DNA from 3 places in the Micromonospora sp. CA-111912 genome. Region 3 is predicted to be linked to each of the others. Evidence: riboswitches for the same ligand, from Rfam matches in the RefSeq annotation. Region 3 holds a riboswitch; each other region holds the start of a gene.
What was found. Region 3 has a riboswitch for cyclic di-AMP ahead of ACQPZO_RS15675 (transglycosylase family protein). Riboswitches for the same ligand answer to the same signal wherever they lie in the genome.

Region 1 (7,178 bases), 1.8 Mb from region 3:
GAGCTGGACGGCATCCGGGACCGGGCGCTGTCCCGGGGGGCCCGCCGCAACGAGGCGCGCCGGGCCGGCTTCGACGGCGTGTTCGCCGCGCTGTGGGCCCAGGCCCGGCGGATGAACGTCGGGCGGCTGCCGGAGCAGCGCGCATTCGAGGACGAGATCGCCGAGCGGTCCGAGTTCCGCGAGTTCCTCAAGGCGTGGTGGCCCCGGCTGCACCCCCGGCACGTGCTGGGCTGGCTGGCCCGCCCGGACCGGCTGCGCCGGTACGCCGGGGGGATCCTGTCCCGGGCGGAGATCGGCCTGCTCGTCGAGGCGTACCGGACGCTGGACACCGAGGGGCTCACGATCGCCGACATCGCCCTGCTGGACGAGTTGGACGCGCTGCTGGGCAAGCCGATGCAGCCGAAGCGGGCCAAGCGGGACCCGTTCCAGCTCGCCGGGGGCGTGCGGGAGCTGAGCACGCAGGCCGACCGGCAGCGGGCGGCCCGGGAGGCGGCCCGGCAGCGCCCGGAGGACTACCGCGACTACGCGCACGTGGTGGTCGACGAGGCGCAGGACGTCTCCCCGATGCAGTGGCGGATGGTCGGCCGGCGCGGCCGGCTGGCGTCCTGGACGGTGGTGGGCGACCCGGCGCAGACCGCGTGGACGGGCGCGGAGGAGGAGCTGACCCGGGCCCGGGACCAGGCGCTGGGCCGGCGGCGGCGGCACCAGTTCGAGCTGACCACCAACTACCGCAACTCGGCGGAGATCTTCGCGGTGGCGGCGGCGGAGATCCGCCGGCTCTACCCGGACCTCAGGCTGCCCAGCGCGGTGCGGTCCACCGGCGTGGAGCCGGTCGCGCTGACCGTGCCGCCGGCCGAGCTGGAACGGGCCACCGTTGCGGCGGTCGCCGCGCTGCTCGGCGAGGTGGAGGGGACGGTCGGCGTGATCACGCCGGTGCCGCGCCGGGACGAGGTCGCCGGCTGGCTCGCCGGCCTGGCCGCGCCGCGCCTGCAGGTGGTGACCAGTCTTCAGGCCAAGGGCATGGAGTACGACGGGGTCGCGCTGGTCGCCCCGGCCGAGATCCGGGCCGATCCGGGCTCCGGCGTGCGGACGCTGTACGTGGCGCTGTCCCGGGCCACCCAGCGGCTGACCACGATCGATCCGACCGGCTGACCGGCCGGCGCCCCCGTCCCCGGTCGGACGCCCGACTTTTACTTGCATACATAGCGATGTGAGCATACATTGAGTCGGGTCCGGATCGGGGACGGAGGGTGTTGGCGTGGGCGCAGGTCATGACCATCACGGCGCGGTGGCGAACGCCGCAGACCGCCACTCAGGGCGACTCTGGGCGGCCTTCGGGCTACTCACCGCCCTGATGATCGTCGAGGCGGTGGCCGCGTTCGGCACCGGCTCGCTGGCGCTGCTCTCCGATGCCGGGCACATGTTCACCGACGTGCTCGGCATCGGCATGGCGCTGGCCGCGATCACCGCCACCCGGCGGGCCACCGCCGACCCCCAGCGCACCTTCGGGCTCTACCGGCTGGAGGTGCTCGCCGCGCTCGGCAACGCCGTCCTGCTCAGCGGCGTCGCGGTCTACGTCCTCGTCGAGGCGGTCCGCCGGTTCGGCGACCCGCCCGAGGTGACCGCCGGCCCGATGCTCGTGGTGGCGACGCTGGGCCTGCTCGCCAACGTTGCCGCGTTCGCCCTGCTGCGCAGCGGGGCGAAGGAGAGCATCAACATGCGTGGGGCGTACCTGGAGGTGCTGGGCGACCTGCTCGGGTCGGTCGGGGTGATCGGCGCCGCGGCGCTGATCACCGTCACCGACTGGTGGTGGGCGGACCCACTGGTGGCCGTCGCGATCGGCGTGTTCATCCTGCCCCGCACCTGGCGGCTCGGGCGGGCCGCGGTGCGCATCCTGGTGCAGGCCGCGCCGGAACATCTCCAGGTGACCGCGGTGCACGACCGGCTGGCGGCGGTGCCCGGCGTGGTCGAGGTGCACGACCTGCACGTCTGGACGCTGACCTCCGGCATGGAGGTCGCCTCGGCCCACCTGACCATGGCACCGGACGCCGAGGTGGGCGCGGTGCTGACCGCGGCCCGCACCGCCCTGCACGAGGACTTCCACATCGAGCACGCCACGTTGCAGGTGGAGCCCGGGGCGTCGGCGGGCCCCTGCGGGCCGACCGGCTGGTGATACCCACACCCATCAATTAGGTGGTGTATTGTGCCTTCATGCCGGTTTTAAGAGTATTGGCCCACGCACCGTCCGCCACGGAGGCAGCGGGGGTCTCAACCGCACCGGTAGGCTCTCATCCGGCCTCCGCCGGGCGGCGCCCTCCGGCGCCTGCGGTGGCCGCCGCCTAATCGCCTCCTGGCGAGCCGGGGAACCATGTTCGTGGGGTGCATCCGCCTGAGCGGTAGGGATCTTCCGTCCCGAACCCGTCAGCTAACCCGGTCGGCGACTGACGGAAGGACATACGTATGCCAGTAGTGGCACCTGTACGAAGGACCGCCGCCCGGATGGCGGCGATGCTGGTGCTGACGCTCGCCGTCGGCCTCGGGTTCGGGCCGGTGGCCCCGGCCGGCGCGGCCCCACCCACCGGCCTGCGCGCCCCCACACCCGGCCAGGACGAGGAGGGCGGCACCCCCGCCCTGCGCGCCCAACTGGAAGCGGCCAGCAAGGGTTACCTGGACGCCAAGAGAGCCCTGGCCAACTCGGTCAAGCGGCAGCAGCAGCTCGGCAGCCAGCTCAAGACGGTCGAGGCGGAGCTGACCGTACGCGGCGCCAAGGTCGACGAGATCGCCGGCGTGGCGTACAAGTCGGGCCGGCTCAGCCCGGTGTCCGCGCTGCTCAACAGCACCAGCCCCGCAGGCTTCCTGGACCGGATCGCCGCGCTGGACGCGGTCGCCACCAACGAGGACCGGGCGCTGCGCGACCTGCTGGAGACCCGGGACCAGGCCGCCAAGACCCGGCTGGCCCTCGACGGGGAGATCCGCGAGCAGCGCAAGCAGGTCACCGTGATGGCCAAGCGCAAGGGCCAGGCCGAGCAGGCCCTGACCGTGGCCAACGAGAAGGCCAGCGCCAGCGCCAGCGGCGGCGGCGGGACCAACCGGGGCACCTCCAGCGCGAACGCCACCCCGGCGAAGCGCAACTCCGACGGGTCCTGGCCGTCGGAGTCGTGCAGCGTGAACGACCCGACCCCGGCCGACGGCTGCATCACCCCACGGACGCTGCACGCGCTCCAGCAGGCCAAGTCTGCCGGCTTCACCCGGTACGTCTCCTGCCACCGGCCCAGCGGCTCCGGCGAGCATCCCAAGGGACGGGCGTGCGACTTCGCCGCCCAGAAGGGCGGCTTCGGCGGGGTGGCCTCCGGCGGGGACCGCACCTACGGCAACAACCTGGCGGCGTACTACATCCGCAACGCCGACAACCTCGCCGTGCTGTACGTGATCTGGTTCAGGCAGATCTGGCTGCCCAGCAGCGGCTGGAAGTCGTACAGCGGGGGCAACGGGGACCCGTCCAGCGACCACACCAACCACGTGCACCTGTCGGTGTACTGACCGCGCGGCGGGTGGCCCCCGCCATCCGGGGGCCACCCGCACAAGCCGTGGGGCCCGGCCTGAGCAGCCCGGCCGCGCCGCTCAGGCCGGCTGGGCCGGGCCGTCCCCGGCGCGGTCCAGCACCTCTCCCAGCCTCCGGGCCAGCCCGAGATGCGCCGACCGGGCCTGCCGGAAGGCGTACCGGAACAGTGGCGCCGGGGCGGCAAGGGTGATCTCCACGTCGATCCGGACCACCCCGCCCGGCTCGTCACGCAGCCGGGTGCGGTTGCGCACGGTGGTGGCCGGCCGCTGCCGGGCCACCGTGACGATCTCGTCGTCGGTGACGACCAGCACATCCGCCTGGTACGTCACCGGGAAGCGCAGCAGACCGGCGGCGAGCCGGTCGGTGATGGCGTAACTGGCCCGGGCGCCCGGCCGGGCCGGCAGCCGGCGCACCCGCGTGATCAGTGGATGCAGCTCGCCCTGCCGGGCCGGGTCGCCGAGCAGCGCCACCGCCTCGGCCCGCGAGCAGCGGGCCTGAACCGAATACTGGAAGGTGTCTCGCCGAAGCACGTCCCGATCGTCCCGCACCCGGCGCCCGGAGGGAAGGACCACCGCCCCGGCCACGGTGAACCGCCCCAGAGTGACCGAGTGAACCGCCGCCCCAGAGTGACCGAGTGAACCGCCGCCCGATAGTGACCGACCCAGGGTGAACCGACCCGGCGGCCGACGAAGACCGGGGCACCCGGGGCGGGCTGGGCGGGCGGCCGTCAGGCGCCCGGCAGCACCTCGGGGGTGGCGGCACCGGCACCCGCGTAGTAGGGCTCCGGAGCGCCGAACAGGCCGAGCAGCCCGGTCACCCAGAGCTGTCGGTGCACGAACCGGCTCGGCTCGGTGACGACCAGCTTCACGCTGCTGACCTCGGCGGTCTGGAAACCGGCCACCATCGCGCTGATACCGACGGAGTCGATGAAGGTGACGAGGCGCATGTTGAGCTCGATGCGGGCGGGACGCCCCTTGGCGAGCACCTCTGCGATGGCTTCGCGCACCTCGTACGCGGTGTCGACGTCGATTTCGCCGCGCGGGACGATCTCGATGACACCACCCGACAGTACCGACTTCACGATCGACAGGCTCACGCGAGCACCTCCACTCGCCCGTTCACGGGCGCCTCATCAGTACGCGGGCCGCGACCGAGAGTATTCCTCCGACGGCCTCGGTCGCCACCCCTCGGGATGAGCAATTCATGGATCAGGACACAGCGGGCTGGCCCTTATCCGGACTTTTCACGTCCTGCTCAGCGGACGATCGACCGGGGCCGACGTCGCCGACCCAGGGTAACGGTGACCCCCGACCTTCGCGCGCACATTGTGCGCCGGGCGCGCCCCGCCCCGCCCCGCCCACAGCGGACCGGGTGAGAGAGGTCACCGCCGCCGTTGCCCGGCCCGCCTACGCTCGGTGGCGCCCGTCACCCGTACCACGGAAGGACCACTCATGATCCGGAGACTGGCCGGCCTCGCCGGCGTCGGCGCACTGCTCGCTCTCATGCTGGCCTGCGGCTTCGGCGGCGCGGGTGACGACGACGATGACGACGACGGCGACGACTTCGCCCGTGGCGCTGCCGTGGTGTCCGTCCGCTGACCGCCGCCGTCCGCTGGCCGCCGCCAGACGGGCCGCCGCCGGACGGGCCGCCGCCGGACGGGCCGCCGCCGGACGGGCCGGGTTTGCGGCCGGATCCGGCGGGGCACTGCCCGACTGGGCGGACGGGCGGACCGCCGGACCATGCCGGTGGGCGGGGCGCCCGAGCCCTGCCCAAGCCGAAAAGCCGAAGTGGCCGCAAGCTTCGGCACCCCGAGGAGGTAAGAACGATGTTCGGAACCGATCTGCTGGAACGCCGCAGCAAGCCCGAGCGAATCGCGGACCAGGCGTGGCAGCACCTGGTCTCCGCCGTCAGCTCCGCCGGGGACAATGTCCGGGACACCGCCCGTTCGGCCCGCCGCAACGGTTCGGGCCTCGCCGACGACGCCGGTGACCTGGTCGGCTCCGCGGCCGAGGCGGCCCGCCGCCGGGCGTTGCTGGCCTTCGACGCGCTCGCCGGCCGCCGCCCGGCCCTGCCCTGGACGCTGCTGATCGGCGCCGCGCTGGTCGGCGCGGCGGTCGGCTGGGCCGCGGGGTCGGCCGCGCGGGCCGCTGGCGACCGGAACGCCGACGACATCGAGTTCGTCGACGTCGACCGGCCCGACTCCCCTGTCGGCCTCGACGGCTGACCCGACCGGTCCGGCGGCGCGGCGATCTCCCGCCGCGCCATCGGACCGACCGAGAACCAGATCGACCGACCGAGAACCAGACCGACCGACCGGCCGAGAACCGAAACGGACCGGCCCGCCGAGAACCGCTAGCGGGCGACGGTGGCGGTGCAGCTCAGCACCGGCACCGAGTTCGCCCCGGTGAAGCTGCCGAGGAAGCCGAAGCTGGTGCTGGCACCGGTGCCGAGGGCGCCGTTCCAACCGGCGTCCCGCACCACGACCTGGGTGCCGGTCTGGGTGAACGAGCCGCCCCACAGCTGGGTGAGCCGCTGCCCGTCGGCGTAGTTCCACGCCACCGACCAGGCGCTGCTCGGTGACCCGGTGTTCCTGACGGTCACCTCGCCCTGGAAGCCGCCCGACCAGGATCCGGTCACCTTGTACGTCGCCGTGCAGCCGCCAGCCGGGGCCGGCGTGGTCGGGGACGGCGGCGGCGTGGTGGTTGGCGGGGGCGTGGTGGGCGGGGGCGTGGTGGGTGCCGGGGTGGTCGGCGCGGGCGTGGTCGGCGACGGACTGGTCGTGCCGCCGAGCCGGTCGGCTACGAGGATGCCCCGGCCGTTGGTGCCCAGGTAGACCCGGCCGTAGACCCGGGGGTCGCCGGTCAGCGCCTCGCCCGCGTTGCCGTACTGGTGCTTGTCGTCGTTGATCCGGACCCAGCTCACGCCGGCGTTGTCGGACCGGAACACGCCGTGCTGGCCGTCGACCGTGCCGAAGGTGAACAACGCCGGGTACGTCTGCCCGGGGGCCGCCTTGCCGAAGCCGACGTTCACCGCCGACGACACGTTGGCGAGCTTGGTGAAGGTGGCGCCGGAGTCGGTGGAGTGCCACAGGCCGCCCTCACCGGCCAGCCAGATGTCGCCCTCCCTGCCGGGCAGTGCCTTGAACTTCACGTTCCCCGTGGTCGGCAGGCCGGTCGCGGCCGACGCGGCGAAGCTGGCCCCGCCGTTGGTGCTCACGTAGAACCTGCCGCCGCCGAAGCCGTAGAACTTGTTCTTGTTGACCCGGTCGGACTCGACCACCGCGTTGGCCGGGATGCCGGTCGCCGGGGCCCACGAGGTGCCGAAGCCCACCGAGCGGACCACGGCCTGACCGGCGTCGCCGGGCGCCCAGACGAACTGGCTGCCGTCGGCGGACGCGGCCACCGTGCCGCCGCTGTTGATCCCGGACGGCTCGCCGCCCTGGAACCAGTTTCCCCCGCCGTCGGTGGAGAACGCGACGTGGCTGTCGCCCGGCCGGTCCGCGTCGGCGAAGTTGCCGGCCCGCACCAGCACCGACGGGTTGGTCTCGGCGTAGTCGAGGCTGGTGGTGCTGGTGAAGTTCGGCTGGGTGAACATCATCGGCGGCACGGCCGCGAGG
Region 2 (7,178 bases), 1.4 Mb from region 3:
CCCGCTCCTGAGGCAGGTCACCGTAGAGCAGGGTGCCGAGGGTCTTCAGGTCCTGCGGGAGGTAGCGCAGGTTCGGGTAGCGCTGGTGGTGCGAGGTGATCACCTTAGCCATCGACTTGACGTACGGGGAGACGGTCAGCGCCACCCGGTCATCGACGGTGAGCGTCGCCTTCCGCTTCTCCACCCGCAGGCTGTCGCCGTGCAGGAACATCGACGGGCAGCCGATCACGTCGACCGCGGAGAAGCCGAGGCTGCGCAGGTACCCCTCGGTGATCTCGCCGCGCACGCCGATGCTGTGCGACCGGTCGAGCACCGCCTTCACGAACGGCTTGACCGCGTCGTCGATCGGTCGCAGGTACTCCCGGTCGCCGTTGACGTCGGTCTGCGCGCCGACGCCCAGCACCACCACCGGGATCTTCAGCCGCTCGATGAGCCGGGTCATGTTGACCAGCCGGTGGGCGTAGCTGCGCCGGAACGCGTTCGCCAGCGGCACCACGAAGACGTCGTACCGCTCGTTGATCTCGTCCGCGTCGCGCAGGTTGGCCTGGAACTTCGACGAGGTGATCTGCGCCGTCGAGGTCCGCAGGATCTTGTGCGCCGAGTGGCTGAACACGAGGTTGCCGGTGTTGTCACCGATCCAGTTGCGCTCGAACGTCTCCTCCGGCGAGTAGACGTCGAACGGGCCCTTCTTGGCCCGGAGCAGGATCCGCTGGTGCATCGGTGCCGTCCTTCTCGTCGTGTCCGCCCCGTCAAGGGTGCGCCGGCGGGCGCCGACCGGGCGTGGCCCGACGAGGTCGGGGCACGCCCGTTGGTTCCGAGACCGCGATATTAGGCCATCGGACACCTGCTCCTGGCATTCGCGTCTCCCCGGCGAACGCCGACGCGAGGACCGGGCGGGCACTGCGGGTAGGGTGCCCGGCGGGCGGCACCCCACCGGCCCGCCACGACGCGGCGGCGCCGGCTGCCCGGCGCGACACGAGGCGAGGAGGCGCGGTGTTGGTGACCCTGCGGACGGACGGACCGCCGGCATGACCAGCACACCGACCGTCGTACGATCCGAGCCGCTGACCCGCCCGGCGAGCCGGCTGCCCTCGCTGACCGGGCTGCGCTGGATCGCCGCCCTGCTGGTCTTCGGGTACCACGTCGGCACGATGCGGATCGTCGCCGAGCCCGACTACCAGGCCGTCATCGACTGGCTGTTCACCCTGGGCCTGTCCGGGGTGGAGTTCTTCTTCATCCTCAGCGGGTTCGTGCTGGTCTGGTCGGCCCGCGACGGGGACCGCCGCCGCGACTTCTGGCGCCGCCGGCTAGCCAAGATCTACCCCAACCACCTGCTGATGTGGGCGGTGGTGCTGCTCACCGGCGTGTGGGTCTTCGCCGACCCGGTCAACCCCCGCGCCGCGGTGGAGAACCTCCTGCTGCTCCAGGCCTGGGACCCGACCCCCGGCTACTTCTACAGCGTGAACTCGGTGAGCTGGTCGCTCTCCTGCGAGCTGTTCTTCTACTTCTGCCTGCCGTTCGCGCTGCCGCTGGTCCGCCGAGCGCGGCCCGGGGTGCTGTGGGCGGTGGTGATCGCGGTGCCGCTGCTGATCGTGGCGCTCTGGCCCGGTCAGCGCCTCGTGCCGCAGGAGAGCACCTGGTGGTTCACCCAGGTCTTCCCCGTCGTGCGGTCCCTGGAGTTCTGGATGGGCGTCGCCGCGGCCGAGCTGCTGCGCCGGGGGCGCTGGCGGGGCCCCGGCCTCACCGCGGCCAGCGTGATCTTCGTGGCCACCTGGGTCGTCGCCTCGCAGTGGATCCGCGCCGAGTTGTGGGCGGCCCTGCTCGCGGCGGCGTACCTGTTGGTCATCGCAGCCGCCGCCGACGCGGACGTGCGCGGGGCGCGGACGCCGTGGCGGTCCCGGCCGATGGTCTGGCTCGGCGAGGTCTCCTTCGCGTTCTACCTGGTGCACGTCTTCGTCATGGTCACCGTGCTGCGGCTGGCCGACCGGCTCGGCGTGGGGCTGCCCGGCTGGTGGGGACCGCTGGCCGTGGTCGGCTTCCTGCTGGTGAACCTGGTGCTGGCCGCGCTGCTGCACCGGTGGGTCGAGATGCCGCTGACCCGCCGGCTCGGGCCGCCCCGCCGGCCCCGCCCGGCGACTCCCGGCGGCGGGCCGGTCCCCGGCGACCCGGCGGGGCCACCCGGGCCGGCGACGACGGCCGCCCCCGCGCCGGAGCACCCCCGCGAGCAGGTCGCCGTCCCCGAGCGGCGCTGACCGCCCCGATCCCGCGCCGCCCCCGCCGGGGCCCGGGGCGGCACCCACGGCCCCGTGGCGTACTCGCGGGAGTGGGCCGGGGAAGAACCGGACGATCGGGACGTCGCGACACGCCCGCCATCGGTGCGTCCCGCGATAGGGCTTCGGTAGCGTGAGCGTGTGCTTTCCGCCGCGCCGACCTGTCTCCTGTGGTGGGTCGCGCGCTGGACCGCCCGGATGCTGACCAGCCTGGCCGTCGCGGTCGCTTTCTCGCTGGGCGCCGGGTCGCTGTCGTTCGACCCGGCGCCGCCCGCCGGGGCCGACGCCGCGGGCGGGTCCGCGGCCTGGTCTCCGGCGGACAGCCCGGCCGTCCTCGGGGTGCCCGACCCCGACCTCGGCCGGGCCTGGTCTCCGGCCGGCAGCCCGGCCGTCCTCGGGGCGTCCGATCTCGGCCCGGTCCCGGCCGCCGGGATGCGTGGGGCCGGCCCTGGCCGGGCCGCCGCCGACGTCCCGGCCGCCCCCGCGCACCCCGGCGCGGTCCCGGCCGCCCCGGCGGGCCGGTCCGTGATCGACCCGGCCCCGGTGCACCGGATGCCCGTCGGGCCCGCCGCGAGGACCGCCGGGTCGCGCGCGCCGCCGCGCGGCTGACCTGTCCGCGACACCGCCGTCTCGCGACCGCACCACCGCACCCGTCCGCCCGGCCCGGTGGCGCCCCCGCGCCCCGCCCGGTGGCGCGGAGCGCCCGCTTCCCGCATCCACCCGCCCGTTAGGTGCCGACCATGGACATCGTTCTCCACCAGTTCCTCGTCGAGGTGCCGCTGGCCGCCGCCATCTGGTCGGTGCTGCTCGTGGTGGCGCTGGGCGTTCTCACCGCCCTGGTAGCCCGCCCGCAGCGGGACCGGCCGGTGGTCGACCCCACCCCGCCCGCCGTCGACCCGGCCATCGAGGAGGCCGTCGACCTGCGCCGGTACGCCGAGGAGGTGGGGGTGGCCGCCGCCGGCGCCGCCCAGACCGCCCGCCGGCGACGCGACGCGTGGCTGGCCGCCCAGGACGCCCTCGATCGGGCCTGGCAGGCGTACGACGAGGCGGAGGCCGCCGCGCGGCGCTTCTCCGGCGCGGGGGCACTGCCGGTGCCGCGTACCCCCCGCACCCCCGCCGAGTACGCCGCCCGGGAGCGCTGGCTGCACCACGCCGCCACGGCCGCCCACCTGCGCGGCGAGCTGTCCATCCGGCAGCTCTGCGACGTCTTCGCGCACCGGGACGGCTGGGACCCCCGGCTGCATCCGGTTCAGCAGGAGGTCGTGCTGGCCCGGGCGGTGCGGGACGGGAGGCAGGCCGGCCACCGGGCGGCGGCGGCCCGGGAGCGGGCCGCCTGGCGTGCCGCCGAACTGGCCGCCGAGGCCGCCCGGGCGCTGGCCGTCGAGGCGTGCGCTGCCGCGGAGCGGGCCCGCCCCGTCCGGGTGCCCGCGCCCCGGGCCGCGACGGCGAACGCTCGCCGGACCGTCCCGGCCGCCCGCTGGCACCCGGCCCGGGCCGGCTGACCTGACCCCCGACCCGGGTGGGTCGCGGTGCGGCCCGAATTTTCTTTATGACGCCGGTCACATCTCCCGGGTAAACGGGCAGTCGACCCATCGGGGCGGGTCCACCGACATAACTCGCCGACGATCAAGACTGATCGTCCGGTTGTCGCCCGGGGGCCCCTCGAAGGCTCGTAATCCCATTGAGTCACGTCAGTTCCCAATGGGTCGCAAGAAAGCTGATCGGAGAGGGTTTAAGCAGGTGGGAAGGGCTTGGCAGGGTCTCGACCGGCCAGTAATGTCGGCCCGTCCGGTGCGGTACCCGATCGCTAGAGGCGACGCCGCGCGGGCCCGCTCAATCGTGACCATCACGAACCGGGGACCCAGTGCACGTGTGGGGTGAATCCGCGGGCCACGGCCTGCGGTAGGGCGATCTTCCCGCCCGAATCCGTCAGCTAACCCGGTAGGCGGTGTCGGAAGGAGTGCCATCCTCGTGCAGCGCGACCCCATCCCTCGGTTGTTCCTCCACCGCGGCGCCGTGGTGCCCGCGTCCGTCGCCCCCGGGCTGACGAACTGACCGGCGCACCCGCCCGTACGCCCGGCTGACCGGGCATCTTCCCAGAGCGGACCTGACCGGCTGTGGACGTCTCGTCCACGCCACCGTGCGACGACGCATGCCCAGGTGCCCCCGCTCTCCGCCCCATCCCGTGGAGGAACACGTGAACGACCACCTCAAGCGGCAGTTGCGACGTCTCGCCACCGAGCGCCCGTACCAGGTCGTCGCCGGCTCGGCCGCGGCGCTCCTGCTGGCCTCCGGCACCGGTGCGTTGCTGGCCGGCGCCGACGACACCCCCGCCCCGCGGCAGACCACCAACGCCGCCGTGGCCGAGATCGCACCCCGCCTCGACAGCGCGGCCAGCCGCGCCCAGGCCCGGGCAGGCGCGACCGCGTCCTCCAGCGCCTCGCCGTCGCCGAGCGCCACCACGGCCGCGCCGAACCCCGACCTGACCACCAAGGCGGCCCCGAAGCAGACCACGGCGCAGCCGGTCACCCCGAAGTCGCCGTCGTCGAAGGTTCTCGACTACGCCTACCAGGCGCAGACCACCTACTACTACTGCGGCCCCGCGGCGGTGCGCAACGCGCTCTCCGCCACCGGCGTCGGGAGCACCCAGGACGGGCTGGCCAGCCGCCTCGGCACCACCGAGATGGGCACCAACTCGGCCGAGGACACCACCCGGGTGCTCAACGGGATGGTCAAGGGCGACCCGTACCAAACCCGGATGATCCCGGGCGGTGCCGCCACCGGGGCCCAGATCGACCGGCTCAAGGCGGACGTGGTGAAGGCGGTCGGCGCCGGGCGCGGCGTCGTGGTGAACATCGCCGGTGACGCCACCGACGTCGACGGCGGCTGGCATTCCTTCCCCGGCGGCCACTACATCGCCGTCGTGGGCTACCGCAACGAAGGCCGTACCGTGCGGATCGCCGACTCGGCCAACCCGGCCGCCTCGGCGTACTGGATCAGCACCACGGCCCTGGCGCACTGGGCGGCGACCAGGGGCTACTCGGCCTGATCACCCTTCCCCCACCGGGCCCCGGCTCTCCCCGTGAGCCGGGGCCCGGTGCTGTCCCGCGCCGTCCGGCACCGGGCCGGGCCGGCACCGCGGCCGTCCGGGTGCCGTCCGGCACCGTGGCCGTGACCGAACCCGTCGGCTCCGGCCTCAACCCTGACGCGAACTTCTTGATTACCGCGGGAAGCTGGAGGGGGTGGGGGAGGGCGGGGTGGGGGTCGGGCGGGGGGTGGGTGGGGTCCAGGTCGGGGTCAGCTCGCGGCGGGCCGCTGCCAGGAACGCCTCGGCGTACTGGTGGGTGGGGAAGTCGCCCAGGTAGCGGGAGCGGGTGGCCCAGCGGGCCGTTGCCTGCGGGTCGGTGTCGAGCAGGTGACCGAGCACCTCGTCGAGGTTGGCCGCGTCGCGGCGCAGCACGTAGCCCGAGCCGGCCAGGGGGAACCGCTCGACGAACCGGTCGCCGTCGCCGCCCATGTCCGTGACCGCGTACGGCTTGCCGGAGTAGAGGTAGTCGGAGATCACCCCGGAGACGTCCGAGAGCAGCGCGTCGGAGCGGTTCACGCAGTCGACCAGGGACATCTCCCGGCTGGCCGCAGCGCCCCAGACGTGCTGCCGGCCGGTGCGGGCCCGGTCCGCGGCGAGCAGCTCCGTGAGCCGGGCGAGCTGCCGCGCCGACGCCGGATTCTGCCCGGTGTACGGGTGGGCGCGCAGGATCACCGTCGCGCCCCGGGCCAGCAGCCCTCGGACGAGGGTCTCGCCCACCGGCAGGGAGCAGTAGTTCGCGTCGGCGTGGTGCCCGGTCCAGGTCGGGGTGTAGAGCACCGTCGGGTTCGGCAGGCCGGTTGCCGGCTCCCGGCGTACCTCGATCGACTCGACCTGCGGGCGGCCGACCACGACGAACTTCTCCGCCGGGATGTCCACCCCCGCGCGGGCGTACCGCTCGATCGCGGCCGGGCCGGCCACGAAGATCCGGTCGAAGATCGCCGAGACCGGGTTGGCGCTGGGCGCCTTGTCGCTGTCGCCGTGGTGGATCTGCACGTGGGTGAGCTGGGTGAACCGGATGCAGTGGCTGTTCTTCGCCCCGTGGTTGACGTAGAACGCCACCTTGAGACTCGGCACCAGCGCCTCGTCCATCGCCTTGAGGGTGGGGCAGTACACCACCGGGGCAGTGGTGGCCGCGGCGATCGGGGCGAGGAACTCCGGCTCCCGCACCATCACGAGGAACGGCCGGCCGATCCGCTCCAGGTAGGGCAGCCACATGGTGACCTGGTACTCCGACCCCGGCGGGGCGGAGAAGTGCAGCAGGAACTCCGGCTGGTGCGCCCGCAGCGCCCGGGTCACCGCACCGCCCCCGGTCCCCGGCCGGAACCGCCGGCGGGCCAGGTCCAGGGCCACCGCCCCGGTGCCCGCGCCGACGCCCAGCGCCAGCAGCAGGGCGACGAACGCCGGCAGCGCCAGCGCGGCGGCCAGCGCCACTGCGGCGAGCAGCACCAGCAGGGCGTCGGCCAGCCGACCGGCGACCAGCGGGGCCCACGACCGGACCGGGAGGTTGGCGGCCCGGATCTCCAGGTCACCGGCCTGCCGCAGCGGCCCCACCAGCAGCACCAGCCCCAGCAGCACCAGGGCCGTGGCGGCCAGCGCCGGGTCGAAGCCGGCGTCGAGCCGGCGGGCGTACCCGACCAGGATGCCGGCCGCGAGCAGCACCGACTCGGCAGTGCTGTCGGCGGCCGGCCGGACCCGGCGCTCCCAGCCGGCGGCGGCCAGGGCCGTCACCGCGAGCGCCAGCCCCCAGCCGGTCGCCCCGGTCAGCGCGAGGGCGAGGAACGCCAGCACCGCCAGGCCGGTGGTCGCCACCCGGGCGGTCA
Region 3 (7,178 bases):
AGGACGGCCAGGCCGACATCTACTACATGACCGGTGAGTCCCGGTCGATGATCGAGAACTCGCCGCACATGGAGGCGTTCCGGGCCAAGGGCTACGAGGTGCTGATCCTCACCGACCCGGTGGACGAGGTGTGGGTCGAGCGGGTCGGGCAGTTCGACGGCAAGCCGCTGCGCTCCATCGCCAAGGGCCAGGTCGACCTGGACACCGAGGAGGAGAAGAAGGAGGCCGAGTCGGCCCGCGAGCAGCAGCGCCAGGAGTACGCCGACCTGCTGACCTGGATGACGGGCCGGCTCTCCGACAGCGTCAAGGAGGTCCGGCTCTCCACCCGGCTGACCACCTCGCCGGCCTGCGTGGTCGGCGACGCCCACGACATCACCCCGACGCTGGAGAAGATGTACCGGGCGATGGGGCACGAGGTGCCGCAGGTCAAGCGGATCCTGGAGCTGAACCCGGGGCACCCGCTGGTCGAGGGGCTGCGCAAGGCCCACGAGCAGGACACCGGGGCCGACGCGCTGGGCGACACGGCCGAACTGCTGTACGGGATGGCGTTGCTGGCCGAGGGCGGCGAGCTGGCCGACCCGTCCCGGTTCACCCGGATCCTCGCCGACCGGCTGGCCCGCACGCTGTAGCCGCCGCCACGCACCGCGCGCCGGGCTCCCGGTCGACAATGTCGACCATGGACGCCCGGCGCGCGCCGTTGCGCCTCCCGCCGGGCGGGCGGGGCCCCGGGCGGGCGGGAGGACCGGGATAATGGCCCCATGCTTCGGGGACGGCTGCGCGGGTTGGTGTCGGTGTCGGTCGGGCTGCTCCTGCTACCCGGCTGCTACGGGCCGGAGCCGCAGGTCGACAAGATCCGGACCAGGGAGCTGGCGATGCAGGACGCCGGCCGCAAGGTCACCCTCGTCGAGCAGGCCGTCAAGCGGGAACGCCGGCACCCGAACCCGGCGCAGCGGTACGCCCGGGAGGCCGCCCGGGTCGCCGGCACGGAGGTCATGCGGATCGGTGGCACCCGGACCGGGGCCGGGGTCTCGCTGATCGTCCGCGTGCACGGGGTGGCCACGGCGGTCGACGCGTCCGGCCGGTCGATGAACGAGCCGTTCGACCTGCCGGTCTGCTATGCGATCAGCGTTGAGCAGGACGCCATGGACGACCGGGTCGACGAGGTGTCCTGTCCGGACGGTTCCCCGCTCACGATCTCCGTCGACCCGGAACTTCCGGGCTCCGCCGAGGACGACCTGCGCCGGGCCCTTTCCACCGGCGGTGCGGTCACCGAGCAGGCCGTCCGCGCGGCGGTCGACGGCCTCGACCTCGAGCCTCTGGTCAACCGGCAGGTCGCCGCCGTGGGCGGGGTCGTGGGGGTGGCGCTGCGGGCCAGTCAGTACGACTGTCTGCTGGCTCGCGTGGAGGGTGGACGGGTCGAGGTGTGGCGGCCCTCCCGGGTGCAGCTCGCCCCCGGGGAGTTGAGCTGCACGGCCGACACCGCCGTCGCCGGGCACGGCCGCCGCCCGCCCCACTGAGCTGTGTGGGCGATCACCGAGCGTTTCCGAGATCCGATGTGCGCAATCGGCCCCCGATCACACTCGGTGATGGGGTGAGGTTGTCCGCTGGCGGTTCACCCTGATCAGACTCGGCCCGGCGTTCGCCCTGCACGGCTGGCGGAGTCTCGCAAGTCGACGATGTGGCCCTTCGCCCGAGCGGGTGAAGAACTTCACAAGAGGTGGGCACTCGTCACCAACGGTGCCTAGCGTCGGTCGAGTCCGCGAACGCGGCGACCACGGTCGGTAAACGCCTAGTCCTGCCGCCGACCGTCGGTTCCCTTGTCAGTCAGGCAGGAGCGGGGGACCCACATGTTCCTCGGTGCACCGCACCTCGGGGTGAAGCCGCCTGCGGCGGCCGGGCTCCTCGGCCCGAACCCGACAGCTCACCTCGCCGGCGTGGAGGAATCACACATGGCAACTGAATACACCGCCCGCCACCGTCGGATGACCGTCCGCCGCGCCGCCGTTGGCACTCTCGCCGCTGGCGCACTCGCCGGGGCCGTCGCCCTGGCCGGACCGGCCGCGCCGGCCCAGGCCGCGGTCAACTGGGACGCCGTCGCCTCGTGCGAGTCCGGCGGCAACTGGCACATCAACACCGGCAACGGCTACTACGGCGGCCTGCAGTTCTCGCAGGGCACGTGGGCAGGTTACGGCGGCAAGAGGTACGCCGCCCGCGCCGACCTGGCGACCCGGAGCGAGCAGATCCGCATCGCCGAGAAGGTGCTCGACGGCCAGGGCATCGGGGCGTGGCCGACCTGCGGCAAGAAGGGTGGCTCGACGAAGGGCAGCACGAAGTCGGAGCGGAAGTCGGAGACGAAGGCCGCCCCGAAGGAGCGGTCCTCACGTACCGAGAAGCCGGCCTCGCGCAGCAAGCGGGACACCACGAGGAGCGCCCCGAAGAGCGCTCCGTCCAGTGGCGGGACGACCTACGTGGTCCGGTCGGGCGACACGCTCTCCAAGATCGCCACGGCGCAGGGTGTGCGGGGCGGCTGGCGCGCGCTGTGGGAGAAGAACGAGCGGGTCGTGGGCGAGCACCCGAACCTGATCTTCCCGGGCCAGCGGCTCAGCTTCTGACGCGCCCGGCCGGGTCGGTGCGACCCGGCACCCCGGTCCCGGGGCACCCAGCACCGGAAGCGCCCGGCCGGTTCCTCCGGCCGGGCGCTTCCGCGTCCCCGACGGGCACGCCACCCAGGTGAAGTGCTCGCGGGAGCACCGTCGCAGCCCCGCAAAACGAGTCGGCCGCTGGGCCCGGCTCCGGGCACAATGGCGCGATGCCGCGCCGAACCGCCAAACTGCTCGACGACCTCGACGAACTGCCGTACCGGGAGCGGATGACGACCCTCGCCGCCCGGGCCCGGGCCCTCGCCGCCGCCGGCCGGCTGGACGGGGTGCTCGCTGATCTGCGCGCCGGGTCGGCGTACCACCGGTTTCTCGCCGTGACCGCGGCCCAGGTCGTCGGCGACCGGGCCGGCATGGCCGCCGCCCTCGACGACCCGCACGCGGCGATCCGGGCCGTCGCGGTCCGGGTCTGCCTGCGCGCCGGCTGGCTCACCGCCGACGACCTGCGCCCCCTGCTCGTCGACGCCCCGGCCGACCTGCGCCGGCTGGTCTACCGGTCGCTGCGGTCGCTGCGTCGCCCGGAGGTCGCCGACCGGCTCGTCGACGCCGTCCGCGACCGGTTCGGCGACGCCGAGGCGGTCGCGCTGCTGCCCGCCTGCGGCCCCGACACGGTACGCCGGCTGCTGCCCCTGCTCGACCACGCGCTCGGCGGCGGGGCGGCCCTGGCCCGCCGGCACGGCGACGTCCTGCTCGACCACGCCGAGGCGGCGCTGCCCGGCCCGGAACGTTCCCGCTGGTGGGCGACCCGCGCGGGCGCGCTGCTCGGCACGGCGGCCGACCATCCGGAGCGGGTGCTGACCCTGCTCGAACGCCACGCCCCGGCCGACGGGCTCCCCGGCGACCTCACCCGCTACGGCGTGCTCGCCGCGGCGTCCCCGGCCCGGGTGCTCGCGCTGCTGACCGCCCCGGCCCGCGCCGGCTGGCTGGCCCGGGCCGCCCTGCCCCCGGCGCTGCTGCGCCGCCTCGCCGCGCTGCCGCCGGCGGACCTGGTCACGCTCGCCCGGCGGCTGCGCGCCGACGACGCCCGCCTCGCGGCGCTGCTGGACGCGCTGCCCCCGGCGGCGCGCGGCACCCTGTACGACGCCGCGCTCGCCGACGTCGAGACGGCCGCCGTGATCCCCTCCCGGGCCGTCATGGCGGTGCTGCCCCGGCGCTGGCGGGAACGGGAGGCCCGCCGGGTGCTCACCCTGGACCGGGTCCGCGCCGACGAGGCCGCCGTGCGGGCGTGGAGCGCCGAGCTGCCCTGGCCGGAGGCGTCCGGGGCGCTGGTGCCCGCCCTGCGCGCCGCCGACGCGGGGGACCGGGCGACGGCGTACGAGCTGCTGCTCACCGCCGCGCGGCGCAGCGACGACCCGGCGGCGGTGGCCGAGGCCGTGGCCTGGCTCGTCGGGCTGCGCAACGAGCAGGACCCGGTCCGGTCGGCGGCGTTGGCCACCCTGGCGACGATGGCCCGGTCGCTGCGCGCCGACTCGCGGCCCGTGCTGGCCGCGCTGGTCACCGACGCCACCCACGCCCGGGACGCGTCCACCCGCACGCTGTCCGCGCTGGGCGACCTGGCCTGCGGGGTGCTGCGCCACCACGTCGACGAACCGGAGCTGCTGGGCTGGGCGCTGGACACCCTCGACGCCCTTCTCGGCGGGCACCACCTGCCCCCGCTGGGCCGGCTCGACCACGGCCTGCGCCGGGGGCAGGAACGGGTCGTCCTCGACCGGCTCCTGCCCTGGATCACCGCCGGCATGGCGCGCGGCGAGTTCACCGCCCTGTTCGCCGTCACCCGCGCGCTGGGACGCCGGGCGTGGCGGCTGCCCGCGCTCCAGGAGCTGCTGCACCGGGCCACCGGCCCGGGCAACGTCTCCCCGGTCGTCCGGAACGCCGCCGACCTGTGGCTGGCGGACCCGGCGCCACGCGGCGAGCGGGTCGCCCTCCTGTTCGCCGCCGACCCGTCGGTGATCACGTTCGAGGCGGTGTGGCGGACGGTCTGCGGGCGGCGCACCGACCTGCTCGACCGGGTGCTGCTCGGCCCGCCGCCGCGCGGGGCGTTCCTGCCGGCCGGGCCGCGCTGGGTGCCCGGGTATCCGTGGCACGTCGACCGCTGGCTGCCCCGGCACCGGCGGGCGTACGTCGACCTCCAGGCCCGGCTGGCCCGGGACGCGGGCCAGCCGATGCACGCCCGGGCCGCCGCGCTCGCCCGCGCGGCGCGGGTCCCCGACGCCGGCCGCGAACTGGTGCTGCGGTACGTCGACTCGGCGAACGTCACCCTCGCCGAGGCGGCCCTCGGCGCGCTGCCCTGGACCGACCGGCCCGAGGAGGCCCTGACCACGCTGCTCGCGCACGCCGACGACGACCGGGCCCGGGTGGCGATGTACGCCGCCGGCCGGGCCGCCCGGTTCGTCGCCCCGTCCGCGCTGCTGACCCGGCTCGCCGGCATCGCCCTCGGCCGGGGCAGGGTGACCAGCCGCAAGGAGGCCGTCCGGCTGCTGGGCCGGTACGGGCCGCCGGAGGCGGTGCCGCTGCTGCGGCAGGTGTGGCAGCAGCCCGACCAGCACCGCGACGTCCGGGCGGCGGTCACCTCCGCCGCCCGGCAGCGGCTGCACACGCCGCAGAGCTGGGCGGTGCTCGACCTGGCCGTCGGCGGCGGCCGGGAGGACACCCTGGCCGTGCTGGCCACCGGGCCGCACGAGGTTCCGGAGCCGCACCGACCCCGGTACGCCGGCCTGGTCGTCACCGCCTGTCGCAGCGGCGACGAGGTGGTCTCCCAGGCGGCGCTGACCCGGCTGGTGCAGTGGGCCCGCTGGGCGCCCGACGTCACCGACCTGGTCGTCGAGGCGCTGACCGACCTCGACGCGCACGCCGGCTGGCCGGCCCGGTCGATGCTGCTCGGCGCGCTGCTGGACCTGCCGCACCGCCCCGAGCGGGCCGCGCTCGACGCCGCCCTGCGCCGGCTGGTGGCCCTCGACGCGGCCGACGACGACCCGGGCGGGCCGGAGCGGGATCGGCCGGCCCGCCGCCGGATCGACGCGATCCTGCGGACCGTGCGGGTGTGGGCGCAGCGCGCCGGCGTCGACGCCGACCGCGACCCGGCCCGGGACGCCGCCCGCAACCTGGCCCGGCACCCGGGGTTCGTGGCCGGGGCGGCCGGGCTGTTGACCGCCCTGGTGCGCCTCGACGGGCGTACCCCGCAGCAGCTCGTCGCCGAACTGACCGAGCTGTGCGAGCTGGCCGCCGGGCGCCCGGCGCTGGCCGCCCGGCTGGCCGACGCCCTCGCGGACCGGGTGCACCGGGGCGCCGCCGTCGTGGACGCCGGGCTGCTGCTGGCGGCGGCCCGGGAACTGGCCGCCCGGGACGACGCGGCCGGGCTCCTCGCGCTGGCGCTGACCCGGGCCGGGGAGCCGTACGGCTGGTCGACGCCGTGGCGGGACCTGCTGCGGACGCTGCGCGGGCACCCGGTCGCCGACGTCCGCGACGCCGCCCTCGCCCTGCCCATGTCGGGGTGACCCGGGCCGGCGACGGCCCGGGTCACGGTGGTGCGGACCCGCGCCGGTCGGGGGCCGGCGGCAGGCGTGGCGGACACCCGGCCGGGGTACACCCGGGGTCATGAGCACGCCTGCCCGCCCCGACGAGGCGGCCCCGGCGCCGGTCGGCACCGTCGCCGTCGTCGCGCACCGGAAGAAGACCTTCGGCGGGGGCCTGGACGAACTGCGCGCCACGCTGGTCGGCGCGGGCGTCGACGACCTGCTCTGGTACGAGGTGCCGAAGAGCCGCAAGGCCCCGAAGAAGGTCCGCCGGGCGCTCGACCGGGGCGCGAAGCTGGTCTACGTGTGGGGCGGCGACGGCATGGTGCAGCGCTGCGCCGACGTCCTCGCCGGCACCGGCGTGCCGATGGCGATCCTGCCCGCCGGGACGGCGAACCTGTTCGCCACCAACCTCGGCATCCCGACCGACCTGCCCGAGGCGGTGCGGAACGGCCTGCGCGGCCGACGCCGCCGCCTCGACCTGGGCCGGATCAACGGGGAGCACTTCGCGGTGATGGCCGGCGCGGGCTTCGACGGCGACCTGATCGGCGAGGCCGACCGCAGGCTCAAGGGCCGGCTGGGCCGCCTGGCGTACGTGTGGACGGGGCTGCGGCACGTCCGCGGCGAGCTGGTGCGCACCCGCATCCGGGTCGACGGGTCGGACTGGTTCGACGCCGAGGCGAGCTGCGTGCTGTTCGGCAACGTCGGCACGATCACCGGCGGCATTCCCGCCTTCGACGACGCCCGGCCCGACAGTGGGGCCCTGGAGATCGGGGTGGCCACCGCCAACGGCGCGGTGGACTGGGCGCGCACCCTGGGCCGGATGGCGGCCGGCCGGTCCGAGGAGTCGCCGTTCGTGCGGATCACCCGAGGTCGCAAGATCCGGGTGCGGTTCGCCGCGCCGAAGACGTACGAACTCGACGGCGGGGCGCGCGGCCAGGTGACCCGGTTGAAGGTCCGGGTCGTGCCTGGCGCGCTGACCGTGTGCTGCCCGGACGAGCGACCCTGA

Region 1: another riboswitch for cyclic di-AMP. It lies ahead of ACQPZO_RS23120 (coiled-coil domain-containing protein); the one in region 3 lies ahead of ACQPZO_RS15675 (transglycosylase family protein).
Region 2: another riboswitch for cyclic di-AMP. It lies ahead of ACQPZO_RS10005 (C39 family peptidase); the one in region 3 lies ahead of ACQPZO_RS15675 (transglycosylase family protein).

What each region holds. Positions count from the first base shown of each region.
Region 1 covers NZ_CP192007.1:5,574,341-5,581,518, forward strand. The annotation lists gene ACQPZO_RS23110 (HelD family protein) at 1-1,152, shown strand, start outside; gene ACQPZO_RS23115 (cation diffusion facilitator family transporter) at 1,259-2,173, shown strand; cyclic di-AMP (ydaO/yuaA leader) riboswitch at 2,327-2,456, shown strand; gene ACQPZO_RS23120 (coiled-coil domain-containing protein) at 2,461-3,540, shown strand; gene ACQPZO_RS23125 (SRPBCC family protein) at 3,622-4,092, opposite strand; gene ACQPZO_RS23130 (STAS domain-containing protein) at 4,290-4,658, opposite strand; gene ACQPZO_RS23135 (hypothetical protein) at 5,014-5,160, shown strand; gene ACQPZO_RS23140 (hypothetical protein) at 5,388-5,786, shown strand; gene ACQPZO_RS23145 (cellulose binding domain-containing protein) at 5,915-7,178, opposite strand, start outside.
Region 2 covers NZ_CP192007.1:2,375,493-2,382,670, forward strand. The annotation lists gene ACQPZO_RS09985 (polysaccharide pyruvyl transferase family protein) at 1-718, opposite strand, end outside; gene ACQPZO_RS09990 (acyltransferase family protein) at 1,029-2,252, shown strand; gene ACQPZO_RS09995 (hypothetical protein) at 2,412-2,879, shown strand; gene ACQPZO_RS10000 (hypothetical protein) at 3,011-3,772, shown strand; cyclic di-AMP (ydaO/yuaA leader) riboswitch at 4,091-4,233, shown strand; gene ACQPZO_RS10005 (C39 family peptidase) at 4,456-5,319, shown strand; gene ACQPZO_RS10010 (CDP-glycerol glycerophosphotransferase family protein) at 5,491-7,178, opposite strand, start outside.
Region 3 covers NZ_CP192007.1:3,773,897-3,781,074, reverse strand. The annotation lists gene htpG (molecular chaperone HtpG) at 1-629, shown strand, start outside; gene ACQPZO_RS15680 (hypothetical protein) at 759-1,517, shown strand; cyclic di-AMP (ydaO/yuaA leader) riboswitch at 1,777-1,950, shown strand; gene ACQPZO_RS15675 (transglycosylase family protein) at 1,950-2,612, shown strand; gene ACQPZO_RS15670 (hypothetical protein) at 2,810-6,151, shown strand; gene ACQPZO_RS15665 (diacylglycerol/lipid kinase family protein) at 6,252-7,178, shown strand.